Regions from separate parts of the Vibrio sp. T11.5 genome, predicted to be linked through region 2. Evidence: predicted binding sites of a transcription regulator. Region 2 holds the regulator's gene; each other region holds the start of a gene.
What was found. Region 2 encodes PurR, which represses purine synthesis genes. Its sites were predicted from a motif close to TNANGNAAACGTTTNCNTNA; they were not measured.
Positions count from the first base shown of each region.

Region 1: OH455_RS00890 (phosphoribosylaminoimidazolesuccinocarboxamide synthase) is a predicted target of PurR. The motif match lies at 2,071-2,090, and genes of this name have one in related genera.
Region 3: OH455_RS02020 (inosine/guanosine kinase) is a predicted target of PurR. The motif match lies at 2,622-2,641, and genes of this name have one in related genera.

Region 1 covers NZ_JAPPTP010000001.1:189,485-197,754, forward strand. The annotation lists gene OH455_RS00875 (MBL fold metallo-hydrolase) at 1-148, opposite strand, end outside; gene OH455_RS00880 (DMT family transporter) at 263-1,135, opposite strand; gene OH455_RS00885 (hypothetical protein) at 1,600-1,995, shown strand; gene OH455_RS00890 (phosphoribosylaminoimidazolesuccinocarboxamide synthase) at 2,187-3,290, shown strand; gene OH455_RS00895 (DUF7709 family protein) at 3,335-3,676, opposite strand; gene OH455_RS00900 (helix-turn-helix domain-containing protein) at 3,833-4,546, shown strand; gene OH455_RS00905 (nucleotidyltransferase family protein) at 4,538-5,107, opposite strand; gene OH455_RS00910 (LysR family transcriptional regulator) at 5,272-6,183, shown strand; gene OH455_RS00915 (YjjW family glycine radical enzyme activase) at 6,180-7,049, opposite strand; gene OH455_RS00920 (YjjI family glycine radical enzyme) at 7,059-8,270, opposite strand, start outside.
Region 2 covers NZ_JAPPTP010000001.1:627,546-635,815, reverse strand. The annotation lists gene glgA (glycogen synthase GlgA) at 1-886, shown strand, start outside; gene OH455_RS02965 (alpha/beta fold hydrolase) at 1,051-1,848, shown strand; gene OH455_RS02960 (putative signal transducing protein) at 1,845-2,156, opposite strand; gene OH455_RS02955 (TVP38/TMEM64 family protein) at 2,153-2,848, opposite strand; gene OH455_RS02950 (TfoX/Sxy family DNA transformation protein) at 2,986-3,579, opposite strand; cyclic di-GMP riboswitch class I at 3,768-3,853, opposite strand; gene purR (HTH-type transcriptional repressor PurR) at 3,999-5,006, opposite strand; gene torD (molecular chaperone TorD) at 5,221-5,868, opposite strand; gene torR (two-component system response regulator TorR) at 6,106-6,819, shown strand; gene elyC (envelope biogenesis factor ElyC) at 6,870-7,661, opposite strand; gene cmoM (tRNA uridine 5-oxyacetic acid(34) methyltransferase CmoM) at 7,776-8,270, shown strand, end outside.
Region 3 covers NZ_JAPPTP010000001.1:426,084-434,353, reverse strand. The annotation lists gene purB (adenylosuccinate lyase) at 1-96, opposite strand, end outside; gene hflD (high frequency lysogenization protein HflD) at 247-864, opposite strand; gene mnmA (tRNA 2-thiouridine(34) synthase MnmA) at 893-2,014, opposite strand; gene OH455_RS02025 (hypothetical protein) at 2,229-2,477, shown strand; gene OH455_RS02020 (inosine/guanosine kinase) at 2,719-4,023, shown strand; gene OH455_RS02015 (H-NS family histone-like protein) at 4,117-4,518, opposite strand; lysine riboswitch at 5,131-5,313, shown strand; gene OH455_RS02010 (Na+/H+ antiporter NhaC family protein) at 5,427-7,028, shown strand; His leader region at 7,203-7,339, shown strand; gene hisG (ATP phosphoribosyltransferase) at 7,380-8,270, shown strand, end outside.

The sequences.
Region 1 (8,270 bases), 440 kb from region 2:
AGTGAAAAGGCTTACCGAGTGTTTCAGTGATGTAGCGCTCTAAATAGGGAACATCTGCCCTACTCGCCCCGTCCAGTAGCATAAGCTTATCCGGATACTCGGCTAAGTACATTTTCTGAATATAACCATCAATGGTATGAAGCTTCATTCGAACTGCCAATTTAACAATGTATTTACATTTTCCAATTTAGCAATACGCCAATAAATGAACAGCGCAAACACTTCACGATGTGACATCGGACCAGTAGCCGAGATATAAGAATTAGCGTTTAAGTCTCAAGAGACGCCCATCTGTGCGGTAGAAAATCAGAGCGAGCAAAATCAAACTACACCCTAGCAGTTTGTTGGCCGAGAGCTGTTCGCCATACCAAAGAATACTGAGTATCACAGTCCATATCGGTTCTAGTAGCATGATAAGGGCAGCATTTCCTGGATTGCTGTGTTTCTGGCCAAGCGTCTGCATCACGTATCGCAAGCTGGTTGCAAGAACAGCACTGGCAGCAAACCATCCCCAAATGCTGGCATCCACACTAATCGGCACGGTCTCAAACACAGCAGAAGCCGTTAAACCAATCACGCCAGTAACAAACAGTTGAATACAAGTCAGTGTCAGTACCGGTAAGTTTTGTGCTAGGCGGCTATTCACATTGAAATGCAAAGCAAGTAAACAGGCATTGGCTAAGAACCAGAGTTGCCCAGCTGAACTGTTCCACTCTCCCTGCAAAGAAAGAAACGCAAGGCCAGATACCGCAATTGGCATTGCAATCCAGAAAGCACGCTTTGGCCGCTCCTTGTACAGGGCCCAAGCAACAATAGGAACAATAATCATAGATAAGCTGACAATAAACGCCCCTTCACCAAGGGTCTCACTGACTGCGATAGCGTGTACCCAAGCAAGAAGCGCAAGCGCCAGAATACAACCGCCACCCATTCCTTGAGCAAGCTGTTTTAGGCTGAGTTGTTTAAGTGATTTGAAACAGAAAGGAAGCAAACATATTGAAGCAACCACAAAGCGTAAACCGACAAAGCCAAATGGTGGTAAACCTTGAATCGTTTGTTTGGAAAAAATCCACCCTAAACCGGCCAATGCGGTAGTGGCAACGAGGATCCAAGCTGCTTTGCTTTCTGAGTTCAATACAAATTCTCTTTAATTATTATTCTGTTAATTGTCGAATGTCCGATAGTCGCAGATTTGTTCAAGAATTACCAAGAAAAGTCTGATCCTATTTTCGTACCCAATGTTACATAAGCCGAGAATATGGTGGCCCTTGATGAGAAGAATCTCCACACACCAAAATCATATGTGACTCAACATGTGTATTTCTTTACTTGCAACGTTACTAGACGTTATTCAGGTGCTTAGAAAACCACTGTATAACACTGTATGAGAAAAAGTGTTTTAGATCACATTTTCTCATGCTTTTATCTAATCACATCACTAGGTTCGAGACTAAAATTTGACCTTAAAAACAGACACTTAAAAAACGTACTCAGACACCCCACAAAATAAACGTACAAAAAGACAACAAATATTGCTTGATCAACTGACACAATAAAACTACTGTATAGACATACAGCATGTATGTAAGGACAGTAATTATGTTTCAGGTACACACTCCAAATCGCTCAGTTTCTAAATTCAATGTATTGGCTCAACCAACTCGACCAATGAACATTGCAGACTCGACGCTCAGCCGTTTAGCAGGGTTGTCTAACCAGAAGCAATGGATATTGTTCACCGCGGAATGTCCTCGTCCAGATTACGAGCAGTTCTCTTCATACAATGTCAGCTGTAAAAAGATCATTCAGATGAAATCTTCGCAAACACAGACCGAGTTTGAAATCGTAGTGAAAGCAATTAAATCCGGTAATGCCAGCGCTGTTGTCGCATCAGATAATATTGAACTCGTCGAACAATCATTACTTCGTGATCTCGCGTGCCAATACCATTGCGAAGTCTTTTTTGTTGAAAACCAATTCAATCAACTCCACTAGTTTCATTTGCACTGTTTTACGCCTCTCGGGTTGAGAGGCTTTTTTTTGCTCATTTCTATCCCCTCAGCATCACTCAAGAGCAAACGTTTGCTTTTTCTCTGGAAGGTTAATTTAGTTCTGGTATGATTCTCTGCAAATCGATTGCCTCTCACGGGCAACCTTCCATTTTTGACAAAGATAGGAATGTCTAAATGAGTCTCGCTGATCAAGTTCTTGCTGTTAATGATGATCTTCCCATTCGCACCAACAAACCCGTTCATAGTGGCAAAGTACGCTCTGTATATTGGCTAACAGAGGAAGACAGCCAACGCCTGATTAAGGAAAAAGGCTATGATGTTGCGGAAGATGCACCGCTTGCCATTATGGTCATCAGTGACCGCATCTCTGCATTCGACTGTATCTGGCACGGACAAGGTGGATTAAAGGGCGTTCCCGGTAAAGGTGCTGCACTCAACGCAATTTCCAATCATTGGTTTAAACTCTTCAAACAGAATGGCTTGGCGGACAGTCACATATTGGATATTCCTCATCCTTTGGTGTGGATCGTGCAGAAAGCGAAACCAATAATGATTGAAGCGATTTGCCGTCAGTACATTACAGGTTCCATGTGGCGCTCATATGAGAAAGGCGAACGAGAGTTCTGCGGTATCGAGTTACCGGAGGGACTAGAAAAAGATAAAGCACTTCCAGAACTGCTAATGACACCTTCAACAAAAGGCATTTTAAAAGGTATTCCGGGCGTACCTGAGGCGGATGACGTCAACATTACTCGCCAAAACATTGTTGATAATTTCGCAGCATTCAACTTCTCCAAAGCAGAAGATATCAGTCAATATGAAAAGCTACTGCGCGAAGGTTTTGTTGTCATTAGCAACGCATTGGCAGAAATCGAGCAAATCTTCGTCGATACTAAATTCGAATTTGGCTACGTAAAAGATGCTGCGGGCAACGAAAAACTAATCTATATGGATGAAGTCGGTACACCTGACTCATCGCGAATATGGGACGAACTCGAATACGATGCGGGCAACATCGTAGAAAACTCGAAAGAAGGCTTCCGCCAGTTCTTACTTAACCACTTCCCTGACCCTGATATTCTGCTTAACAAAGAGCGCATGCCTGAACGTGAAGCTTTAGCTCGCAATAATGAGCTTCCGCTCGAATCATTGATGGACATATCACAAACATATACAAGTATCGCAGAGAAGATCACCGGACGACCAATCAAACTGAGTGCCAATCCGAAACAAGAAATTATCAATGTGCTAAGCCAAGAATACGGTTTGGTTGACTAGAAAATAACGCCCAAGTCATCACTTGGGCGTCTTTCTCTAACTTACTATCCCTTAAAACCTTCTACGGTTTTCTGTTCAATGTAAACCTGAGCCAAACGCCCTACAAAGCAACGGCCCGGATTATCCCCTAGGATCCATTCTTCTGGCGTAAACAATTCAAACAACCCAAAGCTTGCCAATGCTGGAATGGCTAACTTTAAATCTTGCTCGACTTCGCCACGCTCCCCTTGGTTGTATCTGACTATATTGTGCAGCATCGCCCCAACGGTTCCAGTTGGAATCTTAGTGCCATCTTTCAATGTTACTATCGGCAGTACCTGACCTTCAGCAACTATTTTGTGGTTAACCGCCGAAAGCTGCTGTGCTAGAGATGTATTGTTATCCATTTCTCAATCCTCTGTTGATTACTGTTACCTAAGGTTTCCAAGTCATCACGCTTGAAACCTCAAACACAGGGATAGAATAACGACTAACGAATAGGCATAATTTCTTCAAATAGACATCATATTTACTTATTACGCCATATGAATTGCATTGAGTTATTGAAAATTCACCACCCAGCGGCATCTGAAACCGAATGGCACCAGCACGAATATGCGCAGCTTTACTGGGTGAGCAAGGGTATATTTACAATTGAAACAAGTGATCAGCAATGGACGATAACTCCCGCATGCCTTGGCTGGATTCCTCCCCATTTACAACACAGATCTGATGTTGTATCTGACATTGAAGCGGTCATGATCTACATACCTTTAACTTGGCTCAATGCCTTTCCGCAACAAGCGAAAGTCATTAAATCCAACACCCTTATTCAAGCTCTCATTGAGCGAATGATACTTTTCGATTTCTCAGCAATGACAGAGCCTCAACAGCGACAATTTCAAGTTCTGCTGGATGAGGTTCACCTTGCTCCAGCAAGTAATCTCTATTTACCTCTACCCAAGGAAGCAAAAATGCGCAAAATCGCCGATACCCTATTAGAAACACCAGATGACGCTCGCTCGCAAACAGAATTGGCGCATGATTTTGGCACCAGCACACGAACTTTGAGTCGACTGTTCAAGAAAGAAACCGGGATAGCTTTTGGATTCTGGCGGCAACAAGCCAGACTCATCAGCTCATTGCCTATGTTGGAGAAAGGCTTAAGCATCACTTGCGTCGCACTGTCCTGCGGCTATAGTAATACCAGCACTTTTATCACTGTTTTTAAAGCGCGGTTTGGCGTCACTCCAAGTGTGTATTTCGGTTCACAGTAGTGGCGTTTCAGTATCTGCCACAACTCGTAATAGAGGCCAGTTCTCCAACCAGCGCTTACTTTTCACCCTTTGATGAAACAATACTTCTGAGCGCTTAGGATTGTGCGTCACTTTCAAGGCAAACAAACTATCAAAACCAAATGATGAAACGCACTGGTACTTACCGCCGGCAAGCAGTCTAATTGCCACCGCGGTTTCTTTTTCCGGCCAGAAGCTCATCGCATCAATCAAATCCGTATACGCTCGATCACCATTGCGCTCATGCATCATGGCTTGGTTTCTAACCTGCCAGTTCGCTTGCGGCATCAACTCTTGAAGCTTCCATTCGTAATCCTTGTATCGTTCTGGATCGGATTCATCCAAATCAAAATAGATGACATCAAGATCATTGAGTGGTGTTGGGCTTTCTTTGTGGTGTAGCTCATCCCACACTAGGTTTCTGACAAATCCTGCAGCTAAGAAAGCATGGGGGATCTCAGATTCAGCAACACACGCTAAAGCGCGCATCCGAAAACTGTCTTTTTCAAGCCATTGGATTATCTTGTCGCTGTAGTTTTCCATTTTATCCTTCGGAATTTTTCATTGTGCCTAATCCTAACATGACGTGATTAAACGGTTCCTAGATAAATCGACCACTTACGACTGATAGAATGTTTGATCAGGCTCGTATCTAATTTGAGCCATCAAAGGTATAACAGGCCCATCTTTCTTTTGTGGCCTTTTCAATGGATTACGTTGCCCTTTCCCGAATCAGCTTAAAGCACCTGACGGTATTACATGTACTGTTAAGTACACACAGTGTCAGTGGCAGCGCTCACGTTTTATGTGTTACCCCATCAAGTGTCAGTAAAACACTCAGCCAGCTTAGAGAACAACTTAAGGATGAACTCTTCTATCGGGAAGGAACGTCACTGGTACCCACACCTTTTGCGTTATCTGTAGCCAAAGACGTACACAAGATCCTTGCTTGCATGAACGGAATACTCCACCAAGGGGAGTTTGAACCTAAGAATTTTTCCGGAACGGTATCACTTTCGATGCGCGAGAGCACCTTCGAGCTTTTTTCTGGGAGAATCACCAAGATTGGTCGTCAACTAACATCAGCCAACATCCAGATTTTCGCTAAGGAACAACTCAGCTTTGATGCTCTGCTACGTGGACAAGTTGATTTTATGATTTTGCCTCACGATATCAGTCAACCGCCGACACGCAGTCGTGACCTAGTCTGGGAGCAGATTCAGGAGGATGAAATGGTCTGCTTGATGAGGCCAACGCACCCTCTGGCTAACCAATCGATTAACACTGAGCAGTACCTTGCTTACCAGCACATCGGTATTTTAGATAAGGACCTGTCCGCCCCCTACTTTGAGCAGAAACTCACACAACAGTATACATCGAGAAACATCGCCATCTCCGTCGCTGATTTTGGCTCGGCGGCGGTTATCTGTCACCAAACTGATTTGTTACTGACTTGCTCAAAAATGTGGGCAGAGAGATCGCTGCAGGCAGAATCTTTGCTCCAAAAGCCTCTGCCGTTTTCCTATGGAAAAGTGGCTTACAGCTTGGTCTGGAACCAAGCGAGTTTGAATGACCCAGCTCTGAAATGGTTGCACTCCCAGCTGATTAAACCAGTTTAAACATAAACACTGGGTAGCTGAATATACTGGTGAATCAGTGGACGTAGAGCATCACGAAACTGCAACATTTGCGATTCTGTACATTTCGGCCACTCTAGCGCTTCCCCCATTACTCCATGATGCTGAAATGCATTAAGCCGCACAATAACGTTATCAGGCAGCGTCTTAATAAGACGTGCGACTTCTGTGACTTCTTTGTCCAGATCACTTCTGTTCGGGATATGCAGTAAACGAAGCTCATGCAATTTTTGCTTGTCTGCCAAATAACGTATTGACTGAACTACCTTGTGATTATCACGTCCCACCAACCATTGATGTGTCTCTTCCTGCCAAGATTTAAGGTCGATCATTACACCGTCGAGATAAGGCAGCACCCTATCCCAACCTGACTCACCTAGGTAACCATTACTGTCAATGAAACAGGTAAGATGGCAAAGCGCCTTGTCTTCTTTGATGTATTTGAATAACTCAACAATAAAAGGCAACTGCATTGTCGCTTCACCACCAGATATCGTGACACCGCTGAGAAACCACTTTTGCTCATTTATCATCTCGATGATTTCTGATACCGAGTAGTGACGCACTTTAGGGCTGGACCGATAGGTGCACACATCGATGCACTGGTCGCAATGCGTACATTGGTTCTCGTCCCACACGACTTTCTTGTTGGTGTCGAACGACAGTGCATTTTCCGGGCACCCTTGGACACAATCCCCACAGTGATTACAGTAATTAATCGTATGGGGATTATGGCAGTTAATGCAGTTAAAATTGCATCCCTGTAGGAAAAGGACCAGTCTATTACCTGGCCCATCCACACACGAGAACTTGAGAATACGGCTAACGATGGCATGCCTTTCGCTCATATGCTTACCCTATTTGTAAACAGGCTGACTTTCCATACTCACAACTCGCGGAGCTCTATCCAAAATCCCTGTATTATTGGCTGCTTCAGCGCCAAGGAAAGTCGTATTTTTGCGCGAACCTTGCTCCGAGAACTTATCTATATCTGACAGCTTGATCATATAGCCCGTTACTCGCACCAAGTCATTGGAAGCCACATTAGCCGTGAACTCTCTAAATCCCGAATTCAGTGCCCCTTTACACAGATCGAACATCGCTTCTGGGTTTGACTTCACCGTTTCATCTATTGTCAAAATATCACTAATACCAGAGGTGTAATACTGGTGGTGCTTGGCAGTCGCTTGTACATAAGCCACGGGGTCAGGCTCTGTGCCATAGGGAATGCGAACTCCCGGAGTTACGCCTTGATCAAGGCTGATCCCCCCTTGAGCATGTAGAAGCGCTTTACCTTCAAGGCCGTATTTCACCTCTAAGCCTTGCACGATTTCAGCCAATCTTTCAGAAATTAGATGGCCTAGCTCGTTCGCTTCTAGGTTATGCCCATAGCAACCCTTTTCTCCAGATTTCTCCATAAGAAGATTAACCGCTTCAGCCATACCGTAAATACCAAACATTGGCGCAAAGCGTTCTTCGTCAATCAAACCTTCTTTGGTCAAGAAACCTTTAAAGAAATTCGACTTCTCATGCAAATGAGAACTTCGTGAGTTCATCAACTCGACCAATAATTCACTGTAATAAGGCAATAGTTGATTGAGGAAGTCTTCCGTGTCTGATGCTAGGTTCGCCAACAGCTTGAGATTCAATCTGACTAGGGTGTTCGACCCACCAGCCAAAGGCAGGGAGTTGTAGCAACTCACAATACCAAAGCGCTTTTCACCGTAGCTACTCGCGTGCATTGGATAATTAGCAATATGAGGTTTACTGCACTCACAAATGTTACTTGTTGCCTGACGTAACAAATCATCCGGTGTCACGTTAGGGTCATACATAAAGGTCAGATTTGGTGCGATTTGCTTTAGCTCAGCATCTATTTTTAGGATCGTTCGACAAATGATGTTGTCTGAGGGGCCAATATTAACGTGCATAAAAGCATCGGGCAGTGTCCGGTCTAACATGATCCAGAATCGCTTGAGCTTCTGATAAATCGCCTGTTCACTGAATTCACCTACATAAGGAAGCAATACGTCATCAAGCTGCCCAAGATAAACCGGTATATTCGTCAC
Region 2 (8,270 bases):
TCGTTACGCACCAGATGCCGCAGTGAGTTCAACACATGTTACTATGCTGAAAGCGGGCGTGATGAATGCAGATAAGATCAATGCGGTCAGCCCCACCTATGCGCAAGAGCTCAAAACAGAACTAGGTAGCCATGGTATGGCTGCTGAGTTCAAACATCGAGAGAGTGACTTAGTGGGTATATTGAATGGTTGTGACTACTCAGCTTGGAACCCCGAAACCGACCAGTATCTACCAGTTAACTACAAACCCAATCGTCAGAGTATGGTGAGAGGAAAGAAGGCATGTAAGCGAGCTCTTCAGGAGCGCGTTGGTTTAGCGAAAAATGACGGTGCAGTGTATGGCATGGTATGCCGCCTGACGAACCAGAAAGGCGTCCATTACTTACTGCCAATACTCGACCAGTTTTTGCGTTATGAGGTTCAGCTAGTCATTGTCGGTACAGGTGACCCAGTTCTGGCATCTAAGCTTAAAGATATCGAAGCCTTACACAGTGATAAGTTCAAGTTTATAGAGGCCTACGATAACGAATTGGCTCATCTGGTGGAAGCTGGGTCTGACTTCTTCCTTATGCCATCGGAATTTGAACCTTGTGGTTTAAATCAGATATACAGCATGGCTTATGGCACGTTGCCTATCGTACGTGGAGTAGGCGGCTTGAAAGACAGTGTTAATGATTATGATGCTGATCCTGATACCGCGACTGGCTTTGTGTTCCGCTTACCAGAACCCAAAGAATTATTGCTCACTCTACAACGTTCTTTACTACTCTTTGCCCAGCAACCGAATGAATTAAAACGCGTTCAGTTGCATGCTATGCAGCAGGATTTTTGTTGGGATAAGTCGGCTGATGAGTATTTAAGCTTGTATCTTAGTGCCCTCAAATAATCTCTATATTATGAAAAAGGGCGTCTATTAGACGCTCTTTTTGTTCAATTCTAAGCGTGATTTCTGGTAATTCTGAGCTCAATTGACATAAACTGACGTAAAATAAATTGAGTTTGTGGTACTCTGCCGACACATGAATTTCGAACCCGTTGACTGAATACTCTATGAGTGAAACGCTTCTTTTCCATAAAACATATTTGCACCCAACCAGTCATGAGTGGGTTGTTTTTGTGCATGGTGCTGGGGGGAGTTCATCGATCTGGTTCAAACAGATCAAAGCCTACCGGCAGCATTTCAATCTGCTACTTGTTGATTTGCGAGGACACGGAAAATCTAGCCCTTTTTTGAAAGAACTGATTTCCAATCGCTATACATTTAAAGCTGTCACGGCCGATATTCTCAAAGTACTCGATCATCTAAAGATAACGTCGGCTCATTTTGTGGGCATGTCTTTAGGGACCATCATCGTGCGAAATTTAGCAGAAATGTCGACGGGAAGAGTTAAGTCAATGGTTCTGGGAGGTGCAGTAACACGCCTTAATACACGCTCTCAAGTTTTGGTGAGGTTAGGGAATATGTGTAAGCATATTGTGCCTTACATGTGGCTGTACAGCCTATTTGCTTATATCGTCATGCCACAACGCACTCAGAAAGAATCTCGCCATCTATTTATTCGTGAGGCTAAGAAGCTTTGCCAAAAAGAGTTCAAGCGCTGGTTTATTCTTACAGCAGACGTGAATCCTCTCATGCGCTATTTTAAAGAACGTGAGTTGCCTATCCCAACGCTCTACTTAATGGGGGAAAGAGATTATATGTTCATTCGACCAGTTAAAGAAATGGTTGCTGCGCATAAAACGAGTACATTGTTGGAGATCCCAGATTGCGGTCACGTATGTAATGTCGAGCGCCCTGAAGCATTTAACCAGTACTCGATCGAGTTTATCAAGAGTCAGGCTACTTAAGTAGGGCTTGCAGCTCCGCACTGCCAACATACACCAAATTGAGCTTCGTTAGCTTCCCCACACTCTCCACAGCACCATTCATTGCCCGCGCAGGTTTGTTGATGAAACTGTTCAATGATTGCGATTGCGCGCTTTTTCATTTGAAGGTCTATTAACCATACATAAGGCTGCGAATGTTCTCCGAATGGGATCTCTCCTTGCAGGCTGAAGATACCTTCTCCTCTCACTTCGCAATGTATTCGGTTGGACTTAAGAAGCTCACAAATGATGTGAGCTTCAGGAGGGTTGTTAGCGGTGAATATTTTCAAGACGGGCTCCCATCTCGTGTCTGTGGTGACCCTTTAATTTTTCCCATCACCCATTTGGTAATCACAGGGAAGAGTCCTAGAAGAGCGAATGAGGCCAATACTGATGGAGAGACAATACCTGATAAGCTATCTATCTGTGCCAATTGTGTACCTGCATTCAGGTATACCGCTGTACCAGGTAGCATGCCTAGCTGACTAACGAGATAAAATCGAGCCGTTGAAATAGGTGTCAGACCCATGAGTAAGTTGATGAGAAAAAATGGAAACACAGGTATGAGGCGCAACGAGAACAGGTAAAAAGCCCCATCTCGATCGACACCTTGGTTGATGGCATTCAGTTTGTCGCCAAACTTACTTTGTACCCAATCACGTAGCAGGAAGCGGCTACTCAAGAAGGCTAATGTTGCTCCTATGGTGCTGGCAAATGAAACGAGTAACAAACTTGTCCAAAACCCAAATAGAGCGGCGCCAAGTAGTGTGACTACTGCTGCCCCTGGAATGGAAAACGCAGTGATAGCGATGTAAGCCAGGAAGTAGATAGCCGCAGCTAAGGTAAAATTACTGTTGATGTATGCAGATAATGCAACTTGTTGTGATTTGGCATTTTCTAACGTTAGGTATTGACCGAAATTGACTCCGAGAAAAATGATCAGGCCGACCAACAGGATACCCAACACAAGTTTCTTATTCATAACGACTTCCTCTATTTCGAGCAGCAGACACATTGCGCTCATTTAAATTGTTAACAAATAAGAACTGTTTGGCAAAGATTAAATTTCACAGCCAATAAAAAAGCCAACCGTCTGGTTGGCTTTTCATCGATTCTTGATTAGCTGTTGAGTATGTTGACCAGCTCCTGTCGACGTTCAGGTGGAATGACGGACCAATGCTTACCATTGATTGCGCCTTCCAACGCCCAGAGCAATTCTAAGGACACGTCTGCGGTATGAGTGGCTTGAATCGCCTTAAATGCCTTAACTGAACCTGTTTCCTCTAAATTTTCAACGCTATCGATGCCCGCTTTCTTTAGCATACGTTCAGTTGCAAGACGGAGGTTAGGGAGGTCTTTAAGGCGGTTAGGTCGAGTTTTCGCTTGAGATGTCTTTTCTTTTTTAGCGACTTCGAGTGCGCTCTGCGCTAGCTCTATCGCGCGGGTGGGGCAGGAGGCGACATCGTTGGTTAAAGCGAAATATTTGGTTACGACCGGGAAGCCTCGTTTTTTGTAAACATAGGGCTCTAAGCCTTCAGATTTAAATTGACTAGCCAGTTTGTCGTCGGCGCGGATATGGAGCATATCGTTAACTACCAATGCGAACATTGTGTCGTCTGCGAAGATTCCGAATCCGCCGAACATCGAACGCGATTTTATACGACCAAGTGGGTCAAAAAGTCGCATCGAGTCTTTAAGTATTGGTTTATCCATGCTGTGTTATCTCGGTGTATATTATTATACGCCACCAAATTCAGGTCCGAGAGATTAGCAAAATAATGCAGATAAAGTGTCAATAAGGTGTCATACCAGATTAAAACTCATACATTTACAATGTTCGCTCAAAAGTGAGAATTGTAGTGTTGTGTTTTAAACGATACGAATCGTTTGCATCTTTGCCCATCGGCAACCCCGCTACCTTTCAGTTTCCTGAGTCAGGCCGGAAGCTTTGCGTCCCACTCTTTCGAGTGGTTTGCCCTGTTCGTGGCATTAGTCGAACATCTTAAGGATAAATAAAATTTGAGGCAAGTATCACATCTCTATTGATCAAATGTGATCTTGGTTCAATTAAATTGCGCCTGAATGATAGGCCCGACTAATAGATTGAGTTATTAATCGGGCGTTTCACACTGCTATTTGTTGAATTTGCACACAGTATCGCGTACTACAATTTCTGGGTGCATTTCAAATACACGCTTTTCATGCTCTTTGTCTTTGATGCGTTCGAGAAGAATTTCAAACGCATTTTTACCAACGCGTCGTTTAGGTTGGTGGACCGTTGTGAGTGGTGGTGAGAAATACTCGGCGAGTTCGATGTTGTCATAGCCAATCACAGAAACATCTTCTGGAATACGAACACCTTTTTGCTGCAGTCTGCTCATTAAACCTAGTGCCATGGTGTCGTTGAAACAGAACACTGCTGATGGTTTTTTGTCCATGGCGACGATTTTATCGGCTGCCAACACCGCTGTATCGCACTCGAAGTTACCTTCTAGAATCCAATCTTCGTTGACGGAAAGATTGGCTTCGGTCATTGCACGACGGAAGCCTAAGATACGTTCCTGACAGGCCGCTTTTTCGAAGTGACCGCTTAGACAAGCAATATCTTTATGCCCGTTGTCTATTAGGTATTTGGTCGCAAGATAACCCCCCTCTTCTGAGTTATCAATGATCTTGTCGGCTTGAGAGCTTTCAGGCCCCCAATCCATGATTACTTTAGGAATGTCTTTCTGACGGTCTAGCATCTCACTGAGTTCTTCTGTTAGGTCAGAACACATAACTAGAATGCCATCGACACGTTTTTCCGCGAGCATACGGATATAGTCGCGTTGTTTCTCGTAGATGCCACCAGTGTTACATAAGATCAACGTGTAGCCTTGACGATAACAATAGCTTTCTACACCATCAATGACTTCAGAGAAGAATAGGTTGGTCGATTGAGTAACAAGCATGCCGATAGTACGAGTAGTATTACACTTCAGGCTGCGTGCGACGGCGCTTGGTGCGTAATTCAATTCCGTGACCGCTTCCATTACCTTTTCTTGTGTCGCCTCGGCAACAAAGCGTGTCTTATTAATTACGTGAGAAACTGTTGTAGTTGACACACCAGCTAGGCGTGCCACATCTTTAATAGTGGCCATAAGGTTCTGTCCTGTCGATGACTGCCAGGAGGTATATTCAGATTGTAGAATAAATTGGCAGAAAGTATCAGAAACACAAAAACCGCTTAATTCAGCGGTTTGTCTCTAGTTCATTCATTTTTATCGTTTGCGGTCACGATTCTAGACCGCAAACAAAAGAAGAGCAAACAAAAAGAAGGTGTAATAAGTTTTGTATCACACATTCATAACAAGGTTACTCACCTCTTAAGTAGGCGCAGTCGAGTTCAAGAAACGTAACCAGTAGCAAAGCAGCCGCAGAGTAAAAGCCAAATTTGTCCAATGTTTCGCAATGCTTACTAAATTGTGGCACCCAACTCAGGAGATGTTGTTGAATAAATCCTTCCTGTTCGGCAAATGAATCTTCCATGTGGCGTTCTTGATCTAGCTCGTTAGCTTGGATAATCAGGTTGCCCAAAAAATCGAGCTCAATCGCTAGGTGGTCTGCGGGCTCATTCAGCCCTTTGTCTACCTCAATGCCATGTTTAGCCATCAACTCCGCCATGTCTGCGGCTGGTTGGTCATTGAGAAGGCCAGAGTTGCCGATATATATCGAAGCGTAAGGCAGTGCTGAGTCCTTGTTTGATTTGAGAAACAAATCGCAAAAGTCTGCGGCCAGTTCAAGCTGAGCATCTTCACGATCGATAAGACGATTGAGCGCAATGACTAGTTTATCTATGGCTGGTTTCAGGTGAGAGTTTTCCCCCAGCCCTGTTAGAAAAGAACGGATCTCTACAGATTGATACTGCTGAAGATCCTCTTCTGTTAGCTCTTTAGCAAATAAGCTGGACAACCACCAGTATATTTCAGCGCGTTTTTCGTTGAATGCTTTAAGTTCTTGCATGAGTTCAGACTCCTGAAAATTCTGCTTTCCAGTTTAACCAATAAAAATGAATAGCGATAATGGGTGTTGTTTCAGATTGAGTGCAAAAGTGCAAAGTTATTAATGCCTGAGACTAGTTTTGTTTTGAATCAATAAACACTCAGGTTTCCCCTTGATAGGACGACAAACACTAGAATTGTTACTGATTATGAATAGAATACAAACGAAGACAATTCCAAATGTAAGTAAGTGGTGTAAATGAGCTATCACGTATTAGTAGTTGAAGACGACACAGTGACTCGCAGCAAGTTGGTTGGCTACTTTCAAAACGAGGGTTACCAAGTCAGTGAAGCTGAAAGCGGCGAGCAAATGCGCGACACGCTACAAAGTGATGAAGTTGATTTGGTGATGCTGGATATCAACCTTCCCGGTGAAGATGGGTTAATGCTCACACGTGAACTTCGCAGTCAATCAGACATTGGAATTATTCTCGTAACGGGTCGCACGGATAGCATTGATAAAATCGTAGGCCTAGAAATGGGCGCAGATGATTATGTCACCAAGCCGTTTGAACTGCGTGAATTGCTTGTTCGTGTTAAGAACCTATTGTGGCGCATTGCCGCAACTCGTCGTGGCATTGATGTCGATGAACAGCAAAAAAATACAGGCAATGTGATACGTTTTGCTGAATGGACCTTTGATGTTCCTCGTCGCGCTCTAAGCAAAAATGGCGAACCAGTAAAACTGACCAAAGCCGAATATGAGCTGTTAGTCGCTCTTTCCTCTTATCCGAACCAAGTACTCAGCCGAGAACGTATACTCAATATGATCAGTCATAGAGTTGATGCACCTAATGATCGCACGATCGATGTGTTAATTCGCCGGATGCGCGCTAAGATGGAGTTTGATCCTAAAAATCCACAAATTTTTGTGACTGTTCATGGTGAAGGGTATATGTTTGCGGGTGACTGAGTTAAACAGACAACTAAAAAATACCGAGGTATATCCTCGGTATTTTTTTATTATACATCGTTATCGGATGGCTCTTCGTAATTTGTTGCCCAGTCGCGAAGTGACTGCCAGATCCGTCCCAGCGTCTCATGCCAATAGCGTTCAGTTTGCTCGAGATACACGGCTTTAGGTGCGTATTTTGCCCAAGCTTGGGTTACCTTGTTGTGAGCCAGATAGTTGGTTGGAGCTGGGTAAGGTTTAAGACCAGCAGAATGAAATTCGTGCAGAGCGCGTTTCATATGACTGGCGGACGTGACGACGACCAGATTGTCACGTTTAACCACTGGCACCGCTTGTCTTGCTTCCTCCCAAGTATCTTTGGCTGACTCCAGCAACAAAATATCTGGTTTTGAAACGCCAAGCGCTAGGGCAACTTTTGCCATCATGCGAGCGTTACTCACTTCAGAACCTCCAGAGTATCCAGATAGAATCAGTTTAGAACCAGGGTACATGCGCATAATACGAATGCCCTCCGCTAGGCGCATCAAGCCAGTACGGCTGAGCTCAGAGGTTGGTGGGATTTTATCATCTACTACATGGCCACTTCCTAACACCATTACGTAATCGATCTTCCCATCGATTGGGAAAAAGGCTGAATACTGCCTTTCAAGCGGCATCAGAAGACGAGACGAAACGGGTTGGAACGAAATGAGAAAAATGCCAATGAAAGAGAATAGAACAACAAAACAGCCTGTTTTTTGCTTCCTTGTAAACATAATCAGCATCAGGCCTAAAAAACCGATGATCAGCAATGCTGGCAAGGGCATTAAAAGGGATGAAACTACTTTTTTCAGCTCAAACATACATAAATAGTCCGAAAAAACACCAATTGATTTTAATTTAAGAGAATCCCTCTTTATATCTGCCTTTCTTATGACAGAATAGCAGCACGACTCGACATGATAACCTAAGCTGCCGTGACTGAAGACCGCAATTTCGACGATATTGCCCACAAATTTGCAAAAAACATCTACGGCTCCGACAAAGGAGAGATACGCCAAGTTATTGTTTGGGAAGAACTTGAACAACTACTTGGTGCGATTAATGGTAGCAGGAAAAGCCTTAACGTGCTGGATGCTGGTGGCGGTTTAGCACAAATGTCGCAAAAGCTGGCTAAACTCGGACATCGCATTGCTTTATGTGATCTATCTTTGGAAATGCTGCAACTAGCCAAGCAGGATATTGAAAAAAACGGTTTGCTTGAGCAGTATCGGCTGATTCATTCGCCAGTACAGAAGATTGCAGAGCATCTGGAACAGCCCGTCGATGTTGTGATGTTTCATGCTGTCATGGAATGGTTGGTGGACCCCAAATCCGCTCTTGAAACATTACTTGAGCAGGTTAAACCAGGGGGTGCTGCGTCCGTTATGTTCTACAACCATCATGGTCTGGTATACAAGAATGTGGTTTGT
Region 3 (8,270 bases), 200 kb from region 2:
AAGGCCAAATTCGCTAAAAATACTACGAAGTGCGATTGTCTTACTTCCGTAACGGCCGTCTACTGGTGAAACAGCAGTCAGTGCTGACAGTTCCATGATGTTCTCCTGAATTGAGTTTCTAAATTTTGTGTGCTTTATACCAATAACTGCGTGGATTGTCACGCATATTGCGCAATCGTTTGCGTTGAGTTTGTTTTGGTAGAAAAAATCAGCTCGCGATAGGCACGAGCTGGAAAGTTTAAATGATTACATTCTGGCTAAAAGGATTTGAGCTTGTTCAACCATTTTTTTGCGTCCGAAAATGAGATGACGACGCTTACCGCCTACTTGGCGCCATAACACGGCACTTCGAATACCGGATAGTAACAAGGCTCGAACTTTATGTTGGTTACCTGTCTGTTGCAGTACAGAAGGGGTTCCAGTAACCTGAATTCTCGGACCAATCGGGCTGATGACATCCAAATAGACGCTGGCAAGGTTGCTTATCATTTGGTCATCTAAGAGTTCAAAATGATCAAGTTGTCGCTCTATCATTTTAATTCGGTCGGCTAATTGAGACATCGCATCGTTGCGTCCACTCAGTTTACGTTCAAGCGCCATCAAGCTGATGATATAGCGAGTCACTTCACTGCCAGAAGGTGTGCTATCGATGCCCTTCACCAAACATTCTAGGCCAAGTTTTAAATCCGACTCTCGACCATAAACACTGACGGTGTTATTTGGGTTTGTGTTTAAGATCGCTTTGAGCGAAGTTTCAAATGCATCAGAGTCACAGTGACCGTTTTTCGCGACCTGTTGAACCAGAGCGACAGCTTGGCATATTCCTGCAAATGCGATGGTACGGTCGTAAAGAGCGTTAGTCACGTCGTATTACTCCTGAAAAGACATTGAATTAAATACGTTTTTCAATGATGCCGCCACCAAGGCAAACATCATCCTTATAAAATACTGCTGATTGACCTGGGGTTACGGCTACCTGTGGGTCGTCGAAAATGACTTTAATATTTTCATCATCAATTGGGATAATGGTACAAGGGATATCCGTTTGGCGATACCGTGTCTTCACACTGCATTGAAGTGGAGATTTGATAATTTCGCGATCGACCCAGTGCAGCTGAGAAGCAATCAATCCTTGAGATTTTAACAGTGGATGCTCAGCACCTTGCACTGCAATGAGTACGTTACGTTTAAGATCCTTCTCTGCGACGTACCATGGCTCTTCATTACCACCGCCGCCTTTCTGACCGCCTATATGTAAACCTTTACGTTGCCCTAATGTGTGATACATCAAACCTTGATGCTCACCGATCACTTTGCCTTCAGGTGTCTCAATCTTGCCCGGTTGTGCTGGCAAGTAACGAGATAGGAAGTCAGTAAACTTACGTTCACCAATGAAGCATATGCCCGTCGAATCTTTTTTCTTCGCGGTAATTAGATCTTGCTCTTCGGCGATTCGGCGCACTTCAGGTTTTTCCAGCTCTCCAACAGGGAATAAGCTGCGAGCGATCTGTTCACTGCTCAATGTATACAAGAAATAGCTTTGATCTTTGTTGCCGTCTAGGCCACGCAACATTTGCGGCTTGTCACTATTCTCAGGGAAAGTACGTCGAACATAATGACCCATCGCAATGTAATCTGCATCGAGAACTTCATCTGCAAATTCAAGGAAAGCTTTGAACTTGATTTCTTTGTTACAAAGGATGTCAGGATTCGGTGTGCGACCAGCTTTGTATTCCGCCAAAAAATATTCAAATACATTGTCCCAGTATTCGGCGGCAAAGTTGATGGTGTGGAGGTGTATACCCAATTTATCGCAAACAGCTTGAGCATCAGCTAAGTCTTCTGCAGCTGTACAGTATTCTTCGTTATCGTCTTCTTCCCAATTCTTCATGAACAGGCCTTCAACCTGATAGCCCTGCTGCTTTAGGAGATACGCGGAAACGGATGAATCCACACCACCGGACATGCCGACGATAACTTTCTTTTTACTGTTGTCAGTACAGTTCTCAGACATTACTAAACACCACAAAATTTAACTGGAGGCAGATTTTAACAGAAAGCGTTTCGAGGTGACAGTTCCGAGATCGAACTCACACTTCAATTTTGCCGCAATTTTACTCGTTCACGATCTTAATCTGCGAATTTTCACTACAGACAGGCTATATGTGGCATAGTTGGCAAAATTCAAGTGAACTAAGGTACAAAACGTGAGTGATGATAGTCAATTCATGGCGGAAGCAGAGCTGATTGAAATTGTTGAGAATCAGCTGGAAGATGGTGAGCCGCTAAAAGTAAAAGAAACTTTGATGCGTTTGATGATGACGGGAACGCCGCGAGACGAGGCTGTCGCGATGATGGCATGTGCTGTCTCTATTGAGATCTTCGATGTAATGAAAAACGAAGGTGAGTTTAATCTCAAACGTTATTCAGAACACCTTGACCGTTTGCCAGATATCAGTTTTATGGAAGGTGAATAAGCGGTAACCCCATGCCAACTGGTCATCAGTTGGCTTGTTAAATCGCGGCGTGGCTCGTCAAACCTTAGTGGTTTCCTATTTAAAATTATTTGTACATTAAGTGCTTCCTGTTTATTACCTATCAAGAGATAGAATTTTAATTTCCCCCGCAAACGTTTGCTATAATTCCGGTTATTGCCGCGTTAGATAGTGCGCGGTAGAATCCGGCATCTTTTGACCCCTTATCTCAGAATATTTTGTTATGAAGTTTCCAGGCCAACGAAAGTCCAAGCACTATTTTCCTGTCCATGCGCGCGACCCTTTAGTGAGTCAATCTCAAGAGAGCAAGAAAATGTCCAGCACGCATATTATCGGTATTGACCAGACTTTGGTTGATATTGAAGCGAAAGTCAGCACGGAACTCATTGAGAAATATCAGTTGAGTAAAGGTCACTCACTCGTTATTGACGATGTGACCGCGGAAGCGCTGTACAACGAGCTGAAGGAAAATGGACTGATTACCAATGAATATGCGGGTGGTACTATTGGTAATACTCTTCACAACTATTCTGTTCTTGCTGATGACCGCTCAACACTTTTGGGTGTCATGAGTCAAGATATTAAGATTGGTAGCTATGGTTTCCGCTATTTGTGTAACACTTCCAGTCGAATGGACCTGAACTATTTACAGGGTGTTGATGGTGCTATTGGTCGCTGTTTTGCTCTGATTTCTGATGATGGTGAGCGCACTTTTGCCATTAGCGAAGGTCAGATGAATCAGCTGCATCCGAATAGCATTCCAGAGAAGATTTTTGAAAATGCTTCTGCTTTAGTGCTTACGGCTTATTTGGTCCGCTGTAAAGAAGGTGACCCAATGCCAGAAGCTACGATGAAAGCGATTGAATATGCGAAGAAGTATAATGTTCCTGTCGTGCTCACACTTGGAACCAAATTCGTTATTCAGGATGATCCGGTATTTTGGCAAAACTTTTTACGTGACCACGTGAGTGTTGTGGCTATGAATGAAGACGAGGCAGAGGCGTTAACGGGCGAATCTGATCCATTAGCGGCGTCAGATAAAACGCTAGAATGGGTCGACCTAGTGCTATGTACTGCGGGCCCTGTAGGTTTGTTTATGGCGGGTTACACGGAAGAAGCCGCTAAGCGTCAAACTTCTCTGCCGTTACTTCCTGGAAGCATTGCTGAATTCAACCGATATGAGTTTAGTCGTCCAGCTGCAAGATGGGCCTGTGATAATCCAATTAAAGTATACTCACATATATCTCCTTATATGGGTGGGCCAGAAAAGATTAAAAATACCAATGGTGCTGGTGACGCTGCATTATCAGCGCTGTTACACGATATGGCTGCGAATAAATACCATAAAGAAAATGTGCCTAACTCGAGTAAGCATGCTCATGCGTACCTGACATATTCTTCTTTCTCCCAAGTATGCAAATATTCAAATCGTGCCAGCTATGAAGTGTTAGTTCAGCACTCCCCGCGCTTGTCTCGAGGTTTACCTGAGCGAGAAGACAGCCTAGAAGAGGCATACTGGGAACGTTAGTTAGGGTATTAATTATATAAAAGCCTCGCTATAGCGAGGCTTTTTATTGAGCGTTAAAACGCTAGCAGCTAGCGTTTTATAAATTCAGCCGGATTAGATTAGGAAGTCGTCTAGTGACTTACCAGCGTCTAGCTGTTCTTGGATTACTGAAGGAGTTCGACCTTGACCTGTCCAAGTCTTTTCAGCACCAGTATTGTCCAGATATTTGTATTTTGCTGGGCGAGGTGCACGCTTAGGTTTTGCTTTACCTGCTGCTTCACCGGCAAGCGCAGAAATAACCATGTCCTTATCTAGACCAAGTTGTTTAATTTGTTCTGCAATATCTGCCAACTTGGCTTCTTGTGCCGCTTGAGCTTCGCGTTCTGCTGCTTCTTTGCGTTCACCGACAACGGTTGATAATTTGTCTAGAGCTTCCTCTAGTTGTTCCAGAGTTAAGTCACGTGCGAATGCGCGTAGACTACGAATGTTTAATAGAGTTTTAGTTAGTTCCGACATGTAAATTCCCACTTATTTAAGGAGCCGATAAAATAAATATTAAACCCGTATTATTCGCAATACAATATTTTCTGGTTAAATTGTTATAAAAAATTATTAATTAATCGTTAGGTCATTTGAATAATGAGACCTTTCTAATTAATCAACCAATTCTTGTTGCATAAAATATCGGGAGATTTGTGATTTTGACAATACTTATAGCGAATAAGTTTCATACGTAAACAGGTATTTTGTTTTACAGTATCAAAATAATTTGAATTATCCTTTTGTCAGCTAATTATCAAGATAGTAACAAATCTTCATCAATTCACGAGTTTTTCTCTAGAGTTTTCGTTTTTAGAGCTTAATACCTAGATTTAGACGTATAAATCAGTATTCGCAAGTTAAATTATGAATAATGAGTGCCACTTGTGACAGTTTGGCTATGATATTAGTTGAACTTTATGCAATAGCTAAGAAACCTTCAGCATGTTGAGATGACAATATAGAGGCTGGAATTTTTGGCATGATGTATTGAAATAGGGCTTTAGATGAGTACAATGGGCGCCACCTAATGCGATAGGTTGGTTAAATTGTTGTAAGATTTTGTTAATGACAGTTTTAAACACCAACAATCGCGGTAGAGGCGCGAGATAGATCAGTAGCACTTGTTGGGGTGATGCCAATGAACAAATGTGAAAGGTTATTTTGCCGAAGTGAGTAATCAAATCAAAGATGCTTGCTGGGGTTACACTCGAAAGGGGTAACACTGCCATAGTCTATAATTTTGTAAAACTATGGAGCGCTACTGTAGGGCTGGGTGAAGCTTTCGCTTCCCTTTCGCTTGGTTCAACTTGATTGTATGGAAACTTTTCCTCCAATCTGTCTGCAGTAGATCTCTAACCATTTATTACTGGTTTTTGAAGATCATGAATTTAATTGATTTTGCATCATCTCCTATCTCTTTGTTACCACCACTGGTGGCTCTGAGTCTAGCAATTATTACCCGTCGTGTGCTGGTGTCTCTGGGCGTAGGTATCACGCTGGGCGCTATCCTTCTCAATGATTATTCTATGGGGAGTACGCTCAGCTACGTCGGTTCAACGGTATCAAGCGTCTTTATCGAAGATGGCGGTATTAATACTTGGAACATGAGTATTGTTGGTTTCTTACTCTTACTGGGCATGATGACAGCGTTGTTAACCTTGTCAGGGGGGACTCGCGCTTTTGCTGAGTGGGCCCAATCACGAGTGAAAAGTAAGCGTGGCTCCAAGTTACTGGCCGCTTTTCTAGGCGTATTCATTTTTGTTGATGACTATTTTAACAGCCTAGCCGTTGGCGCGATTTCTCGACCTGTTACAGACCGTTTTTATGTATCCCGCGCTAAGTTGGCCTACATCTTAGACTCAACAGCAGCACCTATGTGCGTGATCATGCCAGCCTCTAGTTGGGGGGCTTACATCATGACGATTATCGCTGGTATTTTGGTATCCCATGGTATTACTGAGTATTCAGCACTTGGTGCTTATGTACGTCTTATCCCAATGAACTTTTACGCTGTTTTCGCTTTGCTAATGGTATTTGCAGTGGCTTGGTTTGGTCTTGATATTGGTAAGATGCGCAACCATGAAATTGCAGCATCTCAGGGACACGGCTTTGATAAAGAACAAGCTGACGACTCTCAGGAAGCGCATGATATCAATGAAGAATTGGATATTCAGGAAAGTGAAGGCGGTAAAGTTTCCGACTTAGTTCTACCGATTGTATTCCTGATTGTCGCAACTATTGCTTCAATGCTATATACAGGCGGACAGGCATTAGCCGCAGATGACAAAGCCTTTAATGTTCTCGGTGCATTTGAGAACACAGATGTAGGCACTTCGTTGATCTATGGTGGTCTTGTCGGGTTGGCTGTAGCTCTGTTTACGGTGCTTAAGCAGGGCATCGCATTTAGCGAAATAACGCGTACTCTTTGGATTGGTGCCAAATCGATGTTTAGTGCCATTTTGATCCTTATTTTTGCTTGGACTATTGGTTCTGTTATCGGCGATATGAACACGGGTAAATACCTATCGACATTAGCACAAGGCAATATCAATCCTGATTGGCTACCTGTTATCCTGTTCTTGCTATCTGGTCTTATGGCTTTCTCTACCGGTACATCATGGGGTACGTTTGGTATTATGCTGCCAATTGCTGGTGATATGGCAGGTGCCACAGATCTTGCTTTGATGCTGCCTATGCTAAGTGCTGTGTTGGCAGGCTCAGTATTTGGAGATCACTGTTCACCAATTTCAGATACGACAATTCTCTCTTCAACGGGGGCACGTTGTAACCATATTGATCACGTAGCGACTCAGCTGCCTTATGCATTATCAGTCGCGGCTGTCTCTTGTATTGGTTTCATCACATTGGGTATGACCGCATCAGTAGGCATTTCTTTCGCTGTTTCGGCGGTTGCTTTTGTTGGCGTTTGTGTTTTGCTATCGATTCTTTCAAAAGCGAAGATGGCAAGCTGTCAAAACGTTTAATGAGCTGAACGATAAAAGAATTTTGAAGGGAGCTTTTGCTCCCTTTTTATTTGTCTTATACAAATTGAAAAAATCTTCAATTTTTAGTTGAAAAATGGATTTGCCTTAGTTAGTGTGGTTACCAAGCAAGCGAACTGAAGAGCTTATAAGTATGCGTAATTTTGTAATGAACATTCATCACCATCATCACCCAGTCTAGTCTTTCGGGAGATGTACGCATACCCGGGAGATAGGAAACTCCCGGAGGCAGAAATCGCAAACTACAAGATTCAGAACCCTCGGGAGACCAATTCTTCCGAGGGTTTTTTAGTTTTAACGATTTAAAAATTAATTTGCACAGGGATAACAGCAATGCAAACACAACGCCTAAGAATCGCAATCCAAAAAAAAGGTCGCCTAAGCAAAGAATGCCAAGAACTGCTTAAAAAGTGCGGCGTAAAATTCAACATCATGGGGGAACGTCTGGTCGTTCACTCGCTGAACATGCCTATTGATCTGCTGTTAGTCCGTGATGACGACATTCCTGGTCTAATTATGGATGGTGTTGTTGACCTTGGCTTTATTGGTGAAAATGAACTTGAAGAAGTTCGTCTTGATCGTAAGGCGCTTGGCGAGCCATGTGAATTTGTTCCACTTCGTCGTCTCGATTTCGGTGGTTGCCGTTTATCTATCGCTATCGACAAAGATGAAGAATACAACGGTCCTCAGGATTTAGCAGGCAAACGAATTGCTACTACCTACCCACAATTGCTTAAAGCTTACATGGATCAACAAGGTGTTCCATTTTCTACCTGTATGCTGACCGGTTCTGTAGAAGTTGCCCCTCGCGCGGGTCTTGCCGACGCCATCGCAGATTTGGTTTCTACAGGTGCGACGCTAGAAGCGAATGGCTTAAAAGAAGCTGAGATTATCTTCAAGTCAAAAGCGACGCTGATTCAACGCACCGGTGAATTCGATGCAGATAAAGTAGCACTAATCGAAAAACTGTTGACTCGCATGCAAGGCGTACAGCAAGCAAAAGAGTCGAAGTACATCATGCTACACGCACCAGCTGAGAAGCTAGACCAAATCAAAGCATTGCTTCCTGGCGCAGAAGACCCAACGGTATTACCTCTATCTGCTGACAAGCAAAAAGTTGCGGTTCATTTGGTTAGTACTGAAAACCTGTTCTGGGAAACCATGGAACAGCTAAAAGAACTGGGTGCGAGCTCAATTCTTGTCCTACCCATTGAGAAAATGATG